3 regions of the Vibrio syngnathi genome follow, and region 2 is predicted to be linked to each of the others. Evidence: predicted binding sites of a transcription regulator. Region 2 holds the regulator's gene; each other region holds the start of a gene.
The links. Region 2 encodes CRP, which controls carbon source genes, mostly activating them, when cyclic AMP is high. Its sites were predicted from a motif close to TGTGANNNNNNTCACA; they were not measured.

Region 1 (3,345 bases), on a different replicon from region 2:
TCCATTGTTCATGTCGTGCGGAGCTTCCATTTTCTTCACGTGTTTCCTCTCTTAGTCTCGATGGCTGTTATATCTAATCAGCCCTTCTCGTTTTATAGATAATGTATGGGTGAGATAATACAAAGTATATACGCATCTAAACTGAAGATGAATCTTGAAGTCATAGTAAATGAGGGAGAACACAGAAAAGTAGTAATAATCACACAGAATTAACCAAGAGATTACGCTGCTTTCTACATAGGTGAACATATCACATTCATTTCATGGTCTTCATTTACAACGCCTGTAGCTTAAAGTTTTATTGGGTAATTACTCAATAAATCCAACCTGATATGTGAGCCAATTTATATAAATAAGAATTATATAAATTATTGATTTAATGAATGTTTACTGATTAAGACAATTTTTGTTAGAACACCATCTTCAAAACAATAAGATAGGTAAATCTAATGACAAAACTCGTCAGTTTGCTCCTTGCCACAATCACGCTAGGGCTTTCAGGTTGTGCAACGGTATTAACTCCAGAGCAGAGTGCGCCACAATTGAGTGTCGTACCTCAAGAAAAAGCACTGACTATTGCAGTGATCGATAAACGCCCATACGTTTTAGACCAAGATAAAGAGCCAAAGTTTGAGGGCATTATCCGTAGTTCTCTCGGTATTCCTTATTCACACAACACGGCGACACAACAGCCGATGTCTCAGTTTTTGACGGATAGACTCGTTGCAGGATTAAAGAAGCAGCAAGTGACAGTGGACTCAGTAGAGACGACACCAAACCAAAACATCACTAAAGTCGTTGAGCAGATGAAAGCGTTCGACAATAAATCGATGATGTTCGTCTTGAATGAATGGAAATATGATTTCCACGCGTTTACAGATAACTCTTGGTACAACATTAATGTGATTATTTATGATGAAGCCGGTAAGAAGTTACTGAGTAAAAACTTCCAAGGCGAGAACGATGTGCCAGATGGAGGCGTGATCATTAATGAAATGCAGCTTATCTATAAACAACGTTTCGAAGAAATCTTCCAAGACGTTGAAGTGAAAAGTGCATTGCTAAACTAGTTACAGGTACTTTCTTTTATATTCTAGAAAAGCCACGTCCTGTGGCTTTTTATTTTAACAATCGATTTAGTTAACTTATTTTTGCCTGCCCCCGTCGATCTCGCCGATAAACACTGCGTTTTGTTTAATCCTTGACCGCGCGAACGTTTGCGTCAAAAAATGTGATGAAAGTCTCACTTAACTGTTTATACTTCTTTTCCGGTTTTAAGCCGGTGCTTAGCCAATACAAGCCGTCACATGGATATGTGAATGACCCCACGGACCGGACCAGCTACGTTCCACTGCTTGTATAAGGTGATTTTTACATGAACAACTCGTTGTTACATTCGCTAACCCTGTTAGCTCCTTCATCGCGTAGCGTTTTGCTTGCGGTTCTTTGTCCTATTCCTTTGATGTCATTCGTTTGGCTCATGTTCACTCTTTAAGGATTACTAGGACACATTATGAATATTCTATTTGGTTTTGTCGGTGTTCTGGCACTGATTGCTTGTGCGTACCTGCTATCTGAAAGTCGTTCTTCGATTAACTGGAAAACAGTCTCTCGTGCACTATTACTTCAAATCGGTTTTGCTGCTTTGGTGTTGTATTTCCCTTGGGGACAATTGGCGCTAACAAGCCTAAGTAATGGCGTTTCTAGCCTGCTTGGTTTTGCAGACGCTGGTATCGCATTCCTTTTCGGCGACCTTGCAACTGAAGGTTTCATTTTCGCGATACGCGTACTTCCAATCATTATCTTCTTCAGTGCTTTGATCTCTGCACTTTACTACCTCGGCATCATGCAAAAAGTGATTCAAATCTTGGGCGGAGCGGTGCAAAAACTGCTCGGCACCAGTAAAGCTGAATCCTTGGTAGCGACAGGTAATATTTTCCTTTCTCAGGGTGAGTCTCCTCTTCTTATTCGTCCATTTTTAAAATCTATGACTCGTTCGGAACTGTTTGCTGTAATGGCAGGTGGTATGGCGTCGGTAGCGGGCAGTGTACTTGGTGGTTATGCTGGCCTTGGTGTAGAGCTTAAATATCTTATAGCAGCAAGCTTCATGGCGGCTCCAGGTAGCCTGTTAATGGCGAAGATCATCGTTCCTGAGCGCAGCACACCAAGTGACTACGACCATATCGAACTCGATAAAGCTGACCAAAGCAACGTAATCGATGCATTGGCAAGCGGCGCGATGAACGGTATGAAAGTCGCAGTGGCTGTCGGTACTATGTTGATTGCATTCGTGAGTGTGATTGCGATGGTTAACACTGGCCTAGAAAGTCTAGGTGAAACGTTCGGTTTTGCGGGTATTACACTGCAAGCAATCTTCGGTTACCTGTTCTCCCCTCTAGCGTGGCTGATTGGTATCCCGAGTGATGAAGTATTAATGGCGGGTTCTTACATCGGTCAGAAGATTGTAATGAACGAGTTTGTTGCTTTCATCGACTTCGTTGAGAACAAAGCGTTGTTATCTGAACACAGCCAAGTAATCGTTACTTTTGCTCTATGTGGCTTTGCTAACATTGGCTCTATCGCAATTCAGCTGGGTTCAATCGGTGTTATGGCACCAGAGCGTCGTGCTGAAGTGGCAAACTTAGGCTTGAAAGCAGTCGCTGCTGGTACGCTTGCAAACCTAATGAGTGCGTGTTTAGCGGGTATCTTCATCTTGCTTTAAGCTAGATTTACCCAAAACAGCTAGATTCAGTTAAAGCGGACATCTTTCTTACGGATTCAACGTGAAAAGGGTGTCCGCTTTTTTGTGCCTGCTCGTTAAGTTGATTCAGATTCAAACTCATCTTTTATTGCCTTGCTGTGTGGCAGGCTCACTCTGAAGAGTAATAGAGCAAGCCTGTTTTATCCGATATACTTGAATATCATTAGGTTGCGATTAATAGCATTCTGCTTCGATTAAGAAAATCCGGTTTCTATTAAGAACACTCGGCTTCGATTAAGAATACGACAACCAAGCTCAAATTTATCAAGGGTCTCTCCATGAACATGCGCGTTCTCATCGGTCTTATTGCTACCTTCATTGGCTTGTTTGCGATGGTTTATCTTATTGCTGGTGGCACTCAATTTCCTATCTATCAGTGGCCGCAAGAAGCGTATCTCGGTTTGGTGTTTAGCGTAGTATGGGGCACTGGCGTCGCAGCATCGGTGGCTTATGTCTTCTCAGCTTTGGTGTTTGTGACTGTCGCGGTGGTTTGCTATGCGATCGGTTATAAAATCGGTGGGCTCTTTTCTTCAAGTTCTAAAGCTTAATTTCACTAAGGTGTGTTGATGTTCATTGAAGTGAGA
Region 2 (3,345 bases):
TATCATCGATGCAACCAACATTGCTGAGTTGCCAGATGAAGAGTACTTCGGCCCATTACTGCAAGTGGTTCGCTACCAATCGCTAGAGCAAGCCGTTGAACTGGCTAATGACACGCGCTTTGGTTTGTCTGCTGGCCTAGTTTCAACCGACGATTCGGAGTGGGAATACTTCGTTGACCATATCCGTGCGGGCATTGTTAACCGTAACCGCCAGCTAACAGGCGCAAGTGGCGATGCTCCATTTGGTGGTCCAGGTGCTTCGGGCAACTTACGCCCAAGTGCTTACTACGCGGCTGACTACTGTGCTTACCCTATGGCGTCAATGGAAGGTGGTGAAACTCAACTGCCAGCTACGTTTAGCCCCGGTATTGAGCTGTAGTTTTTGCTTTTAAGCTATAACTTGATGAATCACAAGCTTATGAGCTCTAGGTTCATGAATAACAGATTCATTGATTGATTGTGTAATAAGGAAGCGGTGTTATCGCTTCCTTTTTCCATCACGTCCTACACCTAGATTGGGCGGTAGATAATAATAGAACAAGTATGTCACAGGCTGATGGCTGCTGACTCTGTGTCCAGCCTCTCCCTCTCTAATCCAAATTACTAGCTTGCTAGAACCTCTGACAAGGAGTCACCATGACGCCCGATCTACTCTTTAAACCACTATGGGATGATTACATTCACAGGCTTTGCCCATCGGCTGAGAAAGTACACCATTTGCTGAAAGAAGATGAAGCTCTGATTAATGATCACATTGCACTGCGTACTTTCAATGTTGCACCACTGGGTATTGAAACATTGGCTAAACCTTTCCTTGAGTTAGGTTACAAGGCGTGTGGCGATTACTTATTTGAGAGCAAGAAGCTAGTGGCTAAGCATTACGAGCACCCAGATCCAAACCAACCGAAAGTGTTCATTAGTGAGTTGAAAGTCGAAGAGTGTTCAAGTGACTTGCAACAGATCGTGGCTAAGTTGGTTGAGCAAGTCGACGCAAGCAAGCTTCAAGGTCATGAGTTCTTGTTTGGTGGTCGCCTTTGGGACCTGAGCTTCGCGGATTTTCAAGTTCTAGCAAAAGAGAGTGAATACGCGTCTTGGCTAGCGGCTCATGGTTACGGTGCAAATCACTTTACGGTGAGTGTGAACCAGCTCAATGAGTTCGATGAAGTACAGACTGTGAATGACTATTTGAGTGATTCAGGTTTCACTATCAATGCATCTGGTGGTCAGGTTAAAGGCTCTCCAGAGGTCTTATTAGAGCAATCATCTACAATGGCAGACAAAGTCCCAGTTTCATTTGTTGAAGGCAATGAGATGATTCCTGGAGGCTTCTATGAGTTCGCTAAGCGTTATGCGATGGCCAACGGTGAGCTTTATACAGGTTTTGTTGCAGCATCGGCGGATAAGATCTTCGAAAGCACTAACGGTTAAAGAAAGATGCGAGTACGGGCTTTGCTCTAGAGATTCAGATAGGCTTCGCTTCGAGAGTATTTTCGCTTGGAAGCTGTAGGTGTTTCATTCGTATTTTCTTTGTAGATCTTTAGAAAACAAAAAAGCCACCAAATTCGCATTTGGTGGCTTTCAAATTTTTGGCTCAGTTAATCGAGATTAACGAGTGCCGTATACCACGATAGTTTTACCGTGTGCAGAAATTAGGTTCTGCTCTTCTAGCATCTTCAAGATACGACCAACTGTCTCACGAGAACAACCAACAATCTGGCCAATCTCTTGACGAGTGATCTTGATTTGCATGCCGTCAGGGTGAGTCATTGCATCTGGCTGTTTCGCTAGGTTTAGTAGCGTTTGAGCGATACGACCTGTTACGTCAAGGAACGCTAAGTCACCAACCTTTTGGCTAGTTACTTGTAGACGGTTTGCCATTTGCGCTGAAAGGCGCATTAGGATATCTGGGTTCACTTGGATAAGTTGACGGAATTTCTTGAAAGAAATCTCAGCTACTTCACAAGGAGATTTTGCACGAACCCATGCAGTACGCTCTTGGTCTTCTTCGAACAAGCCAAGCTCACCGATGAAGTCGCCTTGGTTTAGGTAAGAAAGAATCATTTCCTTACCTTCTTCGTCTTTGATAAGAACTGCCACAGAACCTTTAACGATGTAGTACAAGGTTTCTGCCTTTTCACCAGCATGAATCAAAGTACTTTTTGAAGGGTACTTATGAATATGACAGTGTGAAAGGAACCACTCTAATGTTGGATCGGTTTGGGGTTTACCTAGAACCATAATATCTTACTTCCTCTGCAGGGTATGCTTGCCGCTTTCCATATTTTAGCTAAGCCTGAATTGACGTAGCTAGGATAAGAGCACTCGTTGAGTGCTGCAAGCTATCTTGTGTTTCGTTTAAGAATAGTATCCTTTTTCAGGTACTATTTCTTGATTTTAATCGTGACCAAGCTACGATTTTTTACGCAAAATTGTGCACATGATCACGGTATGAAAAGTAATCAACCAGAATGTTGTTTTGTTAGCCTATTTTCCCGGTTTCTATAAGTTGTTGCAGGATAGGCCTTACAATGAGTTCCATAGCAAAACTCATCTTGCCGCCAGGTACTACAAGCGTGTTGTGGCGCGACATAAATGAGCCATCAATCATAGCCAGAAGATAAGGGAAATCGACGTTTTTGATGCCGCGTAAGCGTATAACAACGAAGCTTTCATCTAAACTTGGGATCCCTTTAGCATTGAGAGGGTTTGATGTGTCTACCGTTGGAACACGCTGGAAGTTGATGTGAGTACGTGAAAACTGAGGAGTAATGTAGTTAAGGTAATCATCCATCGAGCGAACAATTGAGTCCATTACTGCTTCGCGAGAATGACCACGATCGCGTGTGTCACGAACGAACTTTTGGATCCATTCTAGGTTTACGATAGGCACCATGCCGATCAGCAAATCGACGTGTTGAGAAACATTGATGTCCCCATCTACCACACCGCCGTGTAGGCCTTCGTAAAACATCACATCGGAATTTTCAGGGATCTCTTGCCATGGTGTGAAGGTGCCTGGCATTTGATTATAAGGCACGGCTTCATCAAAGGTGTGTAGGTAGCTGCGGACTTTGCCCGTACCTTCATTACCGTATTGACGGAAGAACTCTTCTAATGCACCAAAATCGTTAGCTTGTGGGCCAAAGTAGCTGATGTGCTTACCTTGCTCGCGCGCCTTACGGATCTCGACGTCCATCTCTGGGCGAGTGAAGCGATGGAAACTATCCCCTTCAACCCAAGCAGCCTTTACGTCCATCATATTGAACATTTTGCGGAAGGCTTCTGAGGTGGTGGTGGTGCCGGCTCCAGATGAACCCGTCACCGCAATAATTGGATGTTTAGCGG
Region 3 (3,345 bases), on a different replicon from region 2:
TAGGTTTGCCATGCGAACCATGCGGTGGAAACCTTCTTGGATGATAGAAAGCTTCGCTTGTTTCTCACCGTCACCAGGCCACATCTTGCGAACTTCTTGCATGAAGCGGTGGTTGATTTCAAAAATGATTTCCATGTGACGTGGAAGAAGACGGTTGATCAGCGATTCAGACCAAGTCTCTAGCGCTTCTGGAAGTAGTGTGTGGTTCGTGTAAGCGAACGTATGTGCACTGATTTCCCAGGCTTGATCCCAAGATAGACCTTTTTCGTCGATCAGGATGCGCATTAGCTCAGGAATCGCAATCGTTGGGTGCGTATCGTTCAGCTGAATCGTTTCTTGCTTAGGCAGATCTTCTAGAGAGAAACCTGCTGCTTCGTGGCGGCGTAGAATATCGCGAACAGACGCAGCTGAGTGGAAGTACTGCTGCATTAAACGCAGTGTCTTACCTTTCTCATGGTTGTCGTTCGGGTAAAGAACTTTCGTGATGTTACCTGCATCGATTAGCGAGTGTTGCGCTTCGAAGTAGTCACCGTTGTTAAAGCTTGCTAGTGAGAATGGTGCAATTGCCTGACATTCCCAAAGACGCAATGGGTAAACCGTGTTTGACTCGTAACCTACGATAGGTAGATCCCAAGGCATTGCTTTTACTTCCATACCTGGAACCCAAGTACGAACTTCTTTACCGTCGATGAATTCAACTTCTACATGACCGTAAAAACCAATGTGTTGTGCTAGTTCTGGACGAGCGACTTCCCATGGGTAACCTTCAACACCACGCCATGCGTCTGGTGCTTCTTGTTGGCGACCATCTTGGAAAGACTGTTTGAATAGGCCGTATTCATAGTGAAGACCGTAGCCTACTGTTGGGTACTCTTGTGCAGCACAAGAATCCATAAAACAAGCAGCAAGACGACCAAGACCACCATTACCTAGCGATGGGTCGCGTTCTTCTTCTAGAAGGTCAGTTAGGTTTTGGCCTAGCTCTTCCATTGCATGAGTAATCTGTTCGTACAGACCCATGCTGATCAGGTTGTTACCTGTTAGACGACCAATCAAAAACTCTAATGAAAGGTAGTTAACGCTCTTCGCGTTTTTGATTTTTTCATCATTTTCAGTTTCTAGCAGATCAAATGTTGTCAATTCTGCTAGCGCACGCCCCATTGCTAGGTACCATGCGCGGCTATCTGCTGTTTCAATCGTTGTTGCGTAAGTTGCAGATAAATGCTTTTTAACACTTTCTTGGAAAGACACTTTGTCGAAAGTTTTTTGCTGAGTTGGTTTCATTTCAGAAATCTCGCTTTTAATAGTTCTAATTCATCTGTGACATATCGTGCATGGTCACCATTAACTAAACATCCTCCTGTTAATGCCACTAACTAGGAGTAGATGAGAGGGCGTAGGGGCGTACCGCCATTACGGTTAGTGATCTGACTCTCATGTTCTAACTTCGAACAAAAAGTTGGAGTGACTAAGATCACAAGCTCCCGTTCGATAACTTAACTTCAATTGATGTGAGTTTTATTTAACCGGAATAAACTGATTAGCAAATCTGAGTTTGAGATCACGAAATTATTTCCCACATATCATCTTTTGCATAAATTTCAGTGTAAGACCGAACAAAGTCACATTCACAAACCGACCCGCAACGTGAGCAAAGTCTCAAATCAAGGGCGTAGAAAGCCAAAAACATGCAAGACCGCAAGGTTTCTGAGGAGAATCATAGTCGGTGCCATTTTTATTCACGTAACATAAGCACAGACTTAAGTAATTAGGCAGATGTGATTGGGCTACTCCTGTACGGTTTTAGAATCCCCAAAACATACGCCACGGAATAGGTGAAAAACTTCGATATGTGGATCCCTTCGAAACTGACTCGTCCCGGCCGCTTACATAATGCAATCCTACGACCGAGGGTTCTCGATCTGCTCCAAAACGCAGATTGCTATAAGCTTGTATTGTTCCGTTCTCCTGCGGGCTATGGCAAGACCACCATGGCTGCACAATGGCTGTTAGATAAACCGAATGTGGGTTGGTACAGCATCGATGATAGTGACAACGATGCCTTCCGTTTTATCAACTACCTACTCCAATCACTCAATAAAGCGACTCAAAACGCCTGTCCCAATGCCCAAAAACTGGCAGAGAAACGACAGTTTTCATCGCTGCATTCTTTATTGAGCGAAGTATTCGCCGAAATGTCGGACTACCATCACGAATGTTTTCTTGTTTTAGACGACTACCATTTAGTCAACAATGATGACATTCAAGAAGCAATGCGCTTTTTCCTCAAACACATGCCCGACAATCTTACGTTGGTTGTAACCAGCCGCGGAACACCACCACTAGGCACAGCAAACCTGCGCGTTAGAGACTTAATGATCGAATTAGGTAATGACTCGCTGGCTTTTGATACCGAAGAGACGACACGCTTTTTCAATCAACGTGTTGCCGATGGCATTGATGACACAACGGCAGACAGCATTTGTACCTATGTAGAGGGTTGGCCTTCTGCACTTCAACTTATTGCGCTGCAAGCTCAACATCAAAAGCGTACGCTTGCGCAGTCTGCGGAGTCTTTCTCCCACTTTAACCAAGCTCACCTGTGGGACTATTTGGTTGAAGAGGTTTTCGACCTGTTAGACCAAGAAACTCGACAGTTTTTGATGCAGTGTTCAGTGCTTGACCACTTCAACGACGAACTGGTTTGTGCGCTAACGCAGCGTGAAGATGCGCTCGGTATGATCGAGTCATTAAATCGATTCGGCTTATTTATCTACCCGCTTGAGGGAGAAAAGAACTGGTATCGTTTCCATAACCTGTTTGGTGAATTTTTGGCACATGAGCGTCAAGCTCGAATCCCTCAACAAGAAGCAGAATTGCACCGAAGTGCTGCAAAGGCGTGGATTAAACAAGACACACCACACCAAGCATTGCGCCATGCACAGCGCGCTGAAGACCCAGAACTGATCATTCAAATACTGACAGACCACGGTTGGCCGATGTTTAACCAAGGAGAACTTTCCTCGTTAGAGATCGCGATCAAACAACTGAGTACGGATCAACTTTACAGCGATCCTAAACTGTCCATGTTACGAGCTTGGCTTGCACAAAGTCAGCACCGCTATGAACAGGTAGGGACATTATTAGAAGAGGCTGAAACTCAATATCAAGCTCGAAACATTGAACTCGATACTCAGCAGCAGGGGCAATACAACGCTCTGCGCGCGCAAGTTGCTATTAACAGCAATGAACCAGAAAAAGCCTTGGAACTGGCTGAGCTTTCGCTAAGTCAGTTAAACACCACCGTTTATCGTAGCCGAATTGTCGCAACATCTGTTGTTGGTG

Region 1: the regulator CRP is predicted to act here: its motif matches at 1,231-1,246, upstream of K08M4_RS16510 (NupC/NupG family nucleoside CNT transporter).
Region 3: the regulator CRP is predicted to act here: its motif matches at 1,464-1,479, upstream of K08M4_RS15875 (glycogen/starch/alpha-glucan phosphorylase).

Annotation. Positions count from the first base shown of each region.
Region 1 covers NZ_CP017917.1:358,732-362,076, forward strand. Annotated here, with positions in the region: gene K08M4_RS16500 (hypothetical protein) at 1-30, opposite strand, end outside; gene K08M4_RS16505 (YajG family lipoprotein) at 450-1,070, shown strand; gene K08M4_RS16510 (NupC/NupG family nucleoside CNT transporter) at 1,514-2,722, shown strand; gene K08M4_RS16515 (hypothetical protein) at 3,040-3,309, shown strand.
Region 2 covers NZ_CP017916.1:292,650-295,994, forward strand. Annotated here, with positions in the region: gene astD (succinylglutamate-semialdehyde dehydrogenase) at 1-379, shown strand, start outside; gene K08M4_RS01345 (DUF1338 domain-containing protein) at 637-1,428, shown strand; gene crp (cAMP-activated global transcriptional regulator CRP) at 1,606-2,238, opposite strand; gene K08M4_RS01355 (phosphoribulokinase) at 2,480-3,345, opposite strand, start outside.
Region 3 covers NZ_CP017917.1:206,559-209,903, reverse strand. Annotated here, with positions in the region: gene K08M4_RS15875 (glycogen/starch/alpha-glucan phosphorylase) at 1-1,284, opposite strand, end outside; gene malT (HTH-type transcriptional regulator MalT) at 1,851-3,345, shown strand, end outside.